Bradyrhizobium diazoefficiens: one gene and its partner. The protein of the gene in region 2 interacts with the protein of the main gene of each other region in a pairwise test. Links are inferred from orthologs where the notes say so. Each region holds a gene or a part of one and is shown on either strand. Other genes may lie near its edges. The genes, in order: JJC00_RS09150 and ileS.

Region 1 (3,308 bases), 5.3 Mb from region 2 along the record:
GCCTGCCCGATCTCGAAATCCGTAGTGGTAAGATCAGCAGCGGCGCGCTTGACGATTTCCGGGATTGCGCCGACTTCGAGGTACTCATGGTTGGCGTCGGTCTCGAGCCGGACGTGCCAGATTCCGGCCAGCACTGATTCCTGGATCTGCGCCATCGATCCGTCCGGCAGCGCGACGAAGCCGGCAATCTCACCTTCGCCGAGCACGTCCGCAATCAGCTTGCGCTCGAGATCGTCGAGATTGCCGAGCCGGAACAATCGGGTCGGCGCGTCGGTCTTCTGGCTTGCGATGGCCACGACCACTTTCGACAGCAGATCGATTGCATTCGGACAGCGCTTGGCCAGCTCCGCGCTGTCGAGCGTGGCAAGCTTCGCCAAGGCGCCCGCGGCTGTCAGGCTGCCGCTCGATGCATTCAGGCTTTCCTCGCCGAACGGAAACACGTTGATCGGCTGTTCGGCGGCTCCAGGCGCGGTCGGGAAACCCGCGTTCATGGTTCGATACCCTGTGAGCGATGCTGGGGAATGATGAGTGTCACAACAACACGCTCCCGCCGCGCGGAGGTCGATCAGCTTGGCGATGCGGTCGACATAGACCGGCCAGTCCTGGATCTTGGCGATCAATCCGAGCGTTTCGCCCTTGGCGACAAAGATCAGCGTGGGCTGCACCCGCACGCCAAAGCGCTGGCCGAGCTCGCTCTCGGCGCGACGCGCGATCACGGCCCCCCGCAACTGCCCCCGAAAGGCGTCAATCAGTTCCGGCAACACGACCGCGACGTCGATCGCCTCCATAAAACGCGCGGGATCGCCCGTCGACAACAGCACGGCCACCGCACCGGCGTCATTGGCCGCGCCAAGAAACCGATCGACATTCGCGGCATCGACCTCGGGCAGGCCGCGCCGCGTCAGATCATGCTTTCCCTGCTGGAATTCCATCAGCCTTCTGGCAAGCCTATTTCTCTGACGCGAGAGGTTAGCAAGGCACATGTCACGATTAGTTATCGCCTTTCCTGAGACCGATCTCATTGAGATAGATCATTCATTTTTCGCGTCCGCGAAGAGGGATGGTTTCGAATGATGACTGTCTTTCCGCATTCAACGGAATAGCTTGTCATCTGGAAGCTTGTCTTTCATCCGCAGCGGACCAACCCGAGCCGCCCGCGACGCGGGTTACATCGAGGATCGGATTTGGAATATGGGCCGCTTGGTCGAGCCGGAGATGCTCGGGCAGTTGCGGCTCTCGCTCGATGAGGTCGGCGAAGAAACGGTCGCAATCCTCGCCACCGAGCACCGCGGTCAGCCCCTCGATCGCATCAGCGATCAGTCGCGCCTCTGCCTCATCGAGCAGACGGATCGCGGTGTCGATATGGACGAGCACCTTGGTTCCGACCGGCAGGTTGCAGAGCAAAAGCATCGAGACGCGCCGCCGCTCGCCGCGAAACTCGCATAGCGCCGAAACCCCGTCAGTTTCAACGATCGTCATCGGCAGGCCAAGGCACATCCCGCGTCTCCGGTCGCGCACGCCGGTCAGACCGGCCGCATCCTCATCTCGTAGTGCTGATGGTCGATATCGTTGGCGAGCAGCCGTTCGGACTCCGGCAGCGGCTCGCTACGCAGACTCGCCGTCGCGCCCCACTCAGCCAGGATTGTGCAGACCAGCTCGATCGCCGGCCCGATCTGATCGCTCACCGGCTTGGTCAAAGGGCCGCCCCAGGCTTCGAGATCGCGCGGTTGGCAGCCGATCAACGCGAGATGCTTCGGGCAGCGCCCGAGCAGATCCGCCGCGCTGATGACTTCCTGAAATCCGGTCTGATGCAAGCTCATCTTCTTCGCACCCGTGAAACGCGGAACTTCCTCGTCGCGCACCAGCTTCAACTCTCCCGTCTCGAGCCCATAGTCGATCGCGTCGAACACGATCAGACGATCGGCCTCTTCCAGATAGCTGACGAGGTAGAGGCCCTGCGTCCCGCCGTCGAGAATGGTGACATTGTCCGATACGGCGTAGCGGCGGTGGAATTCCTCCACGGCGCGCACGCCGAACCCCTCATCGGCCCACAGGATATTGCCGATGCCGAGCACCAGAATGCGGTCTGTTGAAGATGTCGGCATAGGCCTCGTTTCTGGGTTCAGTCGCGAGATTGCCGTTCGCCGGAGACCATCGAGGAGATGATGCTCTGACGCGACATGATGTCTTCGCGGATCGCGGCATAGATGTGCACTATGACGAACGTCACGAGCGCCCACATGCCGAGATGATGCCAGGTGTGCACATCCTGGCTGTTCGGCCAGATCGCGAACACCCAGCCGAACAGCTTGTGCTGCCAGCTATCGATTCCGCTGGCTTCCGAATAGAGTGCAAAGCCGGTGATGATCATGTAGGCCACGAACAGCGTGAAGCCCGTGAACATCCCGGTCCGCGCCAAGGGATTGTGGCCGACATACATTTTCGGCTCGTGTTCCAGGAACGCGTACCAGCGGATTTCATCCAGCATTTCTCGCCAGAACTGCTTGCGATGAGCCGGCAAATAGAAGATCTGCCGGGAATGATGGTTGCCGACGAAAGCCCAGAAGAGGCGGGTGAGGAAGAACACTGCCAGCACCTGACCGGCCGCGAAGTGGACGAAGCGGATATAGCCCATTACGAAGTTCGCCTCGCCCTCCATCGACGGCAACGGCATTCCGATCAGGTAGCCGGTCACCATCAGCGCGACGACCGAGAACGCATTGACCCAGTGGCAGATTCGCACTGGTGCTTCGTAGACATAGACCATGGGACGTCCGATCGCATGTCCACCGTCCCCGTCCGCTGCGATCGCAGCGAGATTCGGCTCAGATTTCGAACGACCGTCAACCGCATCCGTCATGGTGCTTCATCCCTGGTTTACCTGACCTTGACGCTCGCCAGTTTCTGGCCATCCGGACTCATGAGGTGGGTCGAGCACGCCAGGCACGGATCGAAGGAATGAATGGTGCGAAGGATCTCGAGCGGCTGCTCGGGATTCGCCATCGGCGTATCCATCAAGGAGGCCTCGAATGCGCCGATATTTCCCTTGGGATCGCGCGGCGAGCCATTCCAGGTGGTCGGCACCACGCACTGGTAGTTGTCGATCTTGGTTTGCTTGATCTTGATCCAGTGCGCGAGCGCGCCGCGCGGCGCCTCGGTAAAGCCAAAGCCCTTGGCCTCCTTTGGCCAGCTCTCCGGCTTCCACTTCTCGACATTGGCGGTCGAGCTATCGCCGGCCTTGATATTGGCGACGAGCTTATCCTGGAAATAGCGCATCTGGCGCCCGGCCCAGACCGATTCCAGCGCGC
Region 2 (4,008 bases):
GTACCCCCAGGAAGGAATCATACAATAGGGCCGCCACCCCAGCAACGATGGCCACGTCCGCCAGGTTGAAGACGTACCAATTATAGGTATTTCCGCCGATTTCGATGTGGAACAGGGCGAAATCGACCACCGCGCCATAGGCCAGGCGGTCGATGCCATTGCCGATGGCGCCGCCGATGATCAGTCCCAGGGCCACCGTGGCGAGCCGGGTCTGCGACCGTGCCATCCAGATCGCGAGCGCGATCACCGCGACGACCTTCACCGCCATCAGCGCGAACTGCGCGGCCTGACCGTCGTTTTGCAGCCAGCCGAAGCTGATCCCGATGTTCCAGGCCAGCACCAGGTCGAAGAACGGCATCACCTTCACCACGCCCTGACGGGCGAGGTCGAATCCATTCAGCAGCCAGAGCTTTGAGGCCTGATCGGCCACGAGCGTGACCATTGCCGCGAGGATGCCGGCGCGGAGCGGGGTCATGGCGGGGGATCAGACGCTCACGCCCAACGCCTTCCATTCGCGCAGCGCCTTAGCGTCGCGCGGGGTGACGTCGGGATATTCAGGGTCTTCACCCACGGTCGGCGAGATCTTCCAGGAGCGGGCGCATTTGGTGCCGACGGCCTTCTCCACCACGACCGCGACGCCGGGCACGGCATCGAGACGGAATGCGGAGGCCGGCGCCTCGCCCTCACGCACCTCGTAGTTCGAGGTGATGCAGATCTCGGCGAGATCGGTGTCGAACAACGTCGCCAGCATGTCGCGGTCGGCGACATAGATCACCGGCGAGGCCTCGAGCGAGGAGCCGATGTTCTTGGCGGCACGTTCGAGCTCCAGCGCGCCGGTGACGACGCGGCGGACGTCGCGGATGGTCTCCCATTTCGCGGCGAGCTTGTCGTCGCGGAATTGTTCGAGGCCTTCCGGGAACAGCGTCAGATGCACCGACGGCTCGGCATCGGGCTTGTACATGCGCCAGCCTTCTTCCGCGGTGAAGCTCAGCACCGGCGCCAGCCATTTCAGGATCGATTTGCACAACAGGTCGATCGTGGTCAGCGCCGCCTTGCGCGTCAGCGAGGACGGCGGATCGCAATAGAGCGCGTCCTTGCGGATATCGAAATAGAATGCGGAGAGCTCGCTGTTCAGGAAGGCGGACAGCGTGGCGACCACGCTCTTGAAGTCGAAGGTCTCATAGGCCTTGCGGACCAGTTCGGCGCGGAGCGCGAGCTCATGCAGCATCAGCCGCTCGAGCTCGGGCATCTCGGCGGGCGCGACCGCGTCGGCCGGCTTGTAGTGATGCAGCGTGCCGAGCATCCAGCGCACGGTGTTGCGCAGCTTGCGGTAGGTCTCGACCGTGTTCTTCAGGATCTCGGGGCCGATGCGCTGATCGTCGGTGTAATCGCAGGACGCGACCCAGAGTCTCAGGATGTCGGCGCCAGATTCCTTGATGACGGCCTGCGGCTCGATGGTGTTGCCGAGCGACTTCGACATCTTGCGGCCGTCCTCGGCCTGGGTGAAGCCGTGGGTCAGCACGATATCGTAGGGCGCGCGGCCCCGCGTGCCGCAGCTCTCCAGCAGCGAGGAGTGGAACCAGCCGCGATGCTGGTCCGATCCTTCCAGGTACATCACCGTATCGGTGCCGCCGTCGACCTTGCGCTTGATGCCGGCAAGGCCGGGGAATTGCACGGGGTCTTCGAGCACAAAGGCGTGGGTCGATCCGGAATCAAACCAGACGTCGAGAATGTCGTCGACCTTCTGCCAGTCCTCGCTGGCACGCGGTCCCAGGAAGCGCTCGCGCGCGCCCAGAGCGTACCAGGCATCCGCACCTTCCTCTGCGAAGGCGTCGCCGATGCGGGTGTTGACGGCCTCGTCCTGCAGGACCTCGGCCGAGCCGTCGCCCTTCTCGCGGACGAACACGGCGATCGGCACGCCCCAGGCGCGCTGACGCGAGATCACCCAGTCGGGGCGGGCCTCGATCATGCCGTTGATGCGGTTCTCGCCGGAGGGCGGTACCCACTGCGTGACCGAGATCGCGTGCAGCGCGCGCTTTCTAAGAGTGTCCCATCTCTCGCTCGGTGGATGATTTGGGTCCAAAGCATCGAAATACCCTGCGGCGCGACCTGCGCTGACATTCCATGCTCTGTCGTGATCTCCACCACGAATGTCCCTGTCCATCGCGATGAACCATTGCGGGGTGTTGCGGAAGATCACCGGCTTCTTGGAGCGCCAGGAGTGCGGATATTGGTGCTTGAGCCGGCCGCGCGCGAGCAGCATGCCTTTCTCGACGAGCGCCTTGATTACGGCCTCGTTGGCGTCACCCTTCTCGCCCTTGTCGTTGATGACGCGCTTGCCGGTGAAGCCTGGCGCCTGGTCGGTATAGGCGCCGTTCTCGTCGACGGTGTAGGGGATCGCGCTGTTGATGCCGCGGGCATCGAGCTCGCGCGTGTTGGCCGTCCAGACGTCGAAATCCTCGCGGCCGTGGCTTGGTGCGGTGTGCACGAAGCCGGTCCCGGTGTCGTCGGTGACGTGGTCGCCGGCAAGCAGCGGCACGATGAAATCGTAGCCGCCGGCGAAGCCCTTTAGCGGATGCTGGCACGACATGATGGCGAGGTCATCCGGGGGAACAGCGCGAACCATTTCGTAAGCCGCCACCCGCGCCTGCTTGAGCACCTCCCCGGCCAGCGCATCGGCGAGGATCAGGAGATCGCCAGTCTTGGCCCAATTGTCGGCCGGTGCCTCGGTCACCTTATAGAGGCCACAGGCGATCTTCGGCGAGAACGAGATGGCGCGATTGCCCGGGAGTGTCCATGGTGTTGTAGTCCAAATGACGATAGAGGCGTGCAGCAAATCGCGAGCTTCTTGCTGCGTATCACCCGCGGAAAATCTCACCGGGAATTTCACCCAGACCATATCCGACGTATAGTCCTCGTACTCGACCTCGGCCTCTGCCAGCGCGGTCTTCTCGACCACACTCCACATCACTGGCTTTGAGCCGCGATAGAGCGTGCCGTTGGCAGCGAACTTCATCAGCTCGCGCGCGATCTGGGCTTCGGCCGGATAGTTCATGGTGGCGTAGGGATGAGCCCAGTCGCCGATCACGCCGAGTCGCTTGAACTCCTCGCGCTGCACGTTGAGCCAGTGCGTCGCGTAGGCGCGGCACTCTTTCCGGAAATCGATCATCGCGGCGCTGTCGCGGAAGTCGGGCTTCTGCTTGCCCTTCTTGCGATAGTGCTCTTCCTCCACCTTCCACTCGATCGGCAGGCCGTGACAGTCCCAGCCCGGCACGTAGTTGGAATCGAAGCCGAGCATCTGCTGGCTCTTGGTGACGAGATCCTTGAGGATCTTGTTCAGCGCCGTGCCGATGTGGATGTTGCCGTTGGCGTATGGCGGGCCGTCATGCAGCACGAACTTGTCACGGCCCTTCGCAGCTTGGCGCAGCTTCTCGTAGAGGCCGATCTCGTACCAGCGCTTGAGGATTTCCGGCTCGCGCTGCGGCAGGCCGGCGCGCATCGGGAATTCGGTCTGCGGCAGGAACAGGGTTTTCGAATAGTCTTTGACTTCAGACTTTTGGGACTTTTGCGGCTTTTCGGACATGAGGCTGACTGGCTCGGAATGGCGCGGGAACGGATGGCGATGCGGAATCGCGGGGTGAAACGACAAAATCCCGGTCTTGCGCCGAGCCGGAGGCTCAGGCGGAAGCCGGGCCGCTAATCCCTATGATGCGCCGCGCGAACATGGGCTCTCCATAGCAGGGGGCTAAGGGAAGCGCAAAGGTCCGGCGGGCCGGCTTTGGGTCCTCAATCGACGGCCCCGAGCCGCGGAAAGGCGTCCGGGGCGGCGGCCAGCATGGCGCGGGCGCGGGCGGAATCGTCGTCCATCTGACGGATCAGGGCTTCGATATCGTTGAATTTCAGCTCCTCGCGGATGAAGCCGACAAAGGCGCAGTCCAGCGCCTGCCCGTAAAGGTCGCCCTTGAAGTCGAACAGGAAGATTTCGAGCAGCGGCGCGCCATTATCAAA

What was found.
Region 1: the proteins of ileS (region 2) and JJC00_RS09150 interact in binary tests that used the Escherichia coli proteins (3 or more experiments, as listed by UniProt). The link is inferred for Bradyrhizobium diazoefficiens from one-to-one orthologs.

What each region holds. Positions count from the first base shown.
Region 1 is NZ_CP067102.1:2,039,903-2,043,210, reverse strand. What follows is about bases 315-3,308. They hold JJC00_RS09150 (HyaD/HybD family hydrogenase maturation endopeptidase), read right to left. Parts: upstream 2,106-3,308; coding sequence 1,524-2,105; downstream 315-1,523. Other genes in these bases: JJC00_RS09140 (nickel-dependent hydrogenase large subunit), read right to left, coding at 2,878-3,308; cybH (Ni/Fe-hydrogenase, b-type cytochrome subunit), read right to left, coding at 2,123-2,860; JJC00_RS09165 (hydrogenase expression/formation protein), read right to left, coding at 315-491. Outside these bases: more of JJC00_RS09165, read right to left, coding at 1-314.
Region 2 is NZ_CP067102.1:7,309,787-7,313,794, reverse strand. The notes cover bases 285-3,978. They hold ileS (isoleucine--tRNA ligase), read right to left. Parts: upstream 3,584-3,978; coding sequence 485-3,583; downstream 285-484. Other genes in these bases: JJC00_RS34060 (bifunctional riboflavin kinase/FAD synthetase), read right to left, coding at 3,787-3,978; lspA (signal peptidase II), read right to left, coding at 285-475. Also shown: more of lspA, read right to left, coding at 1-284; more of JJC00_RS34060, read right to left, coding at 3,979-4,008. UniProt on the Escherichia coli protein: Catalyzes the attachment of isoleucine to tRNA(Ile). As IleRS can inadvertently accommodate and process structurally similar amino acids such as valine, to avoid such errors it has two additional distinct tRNA(Ile)-dependent editing activities.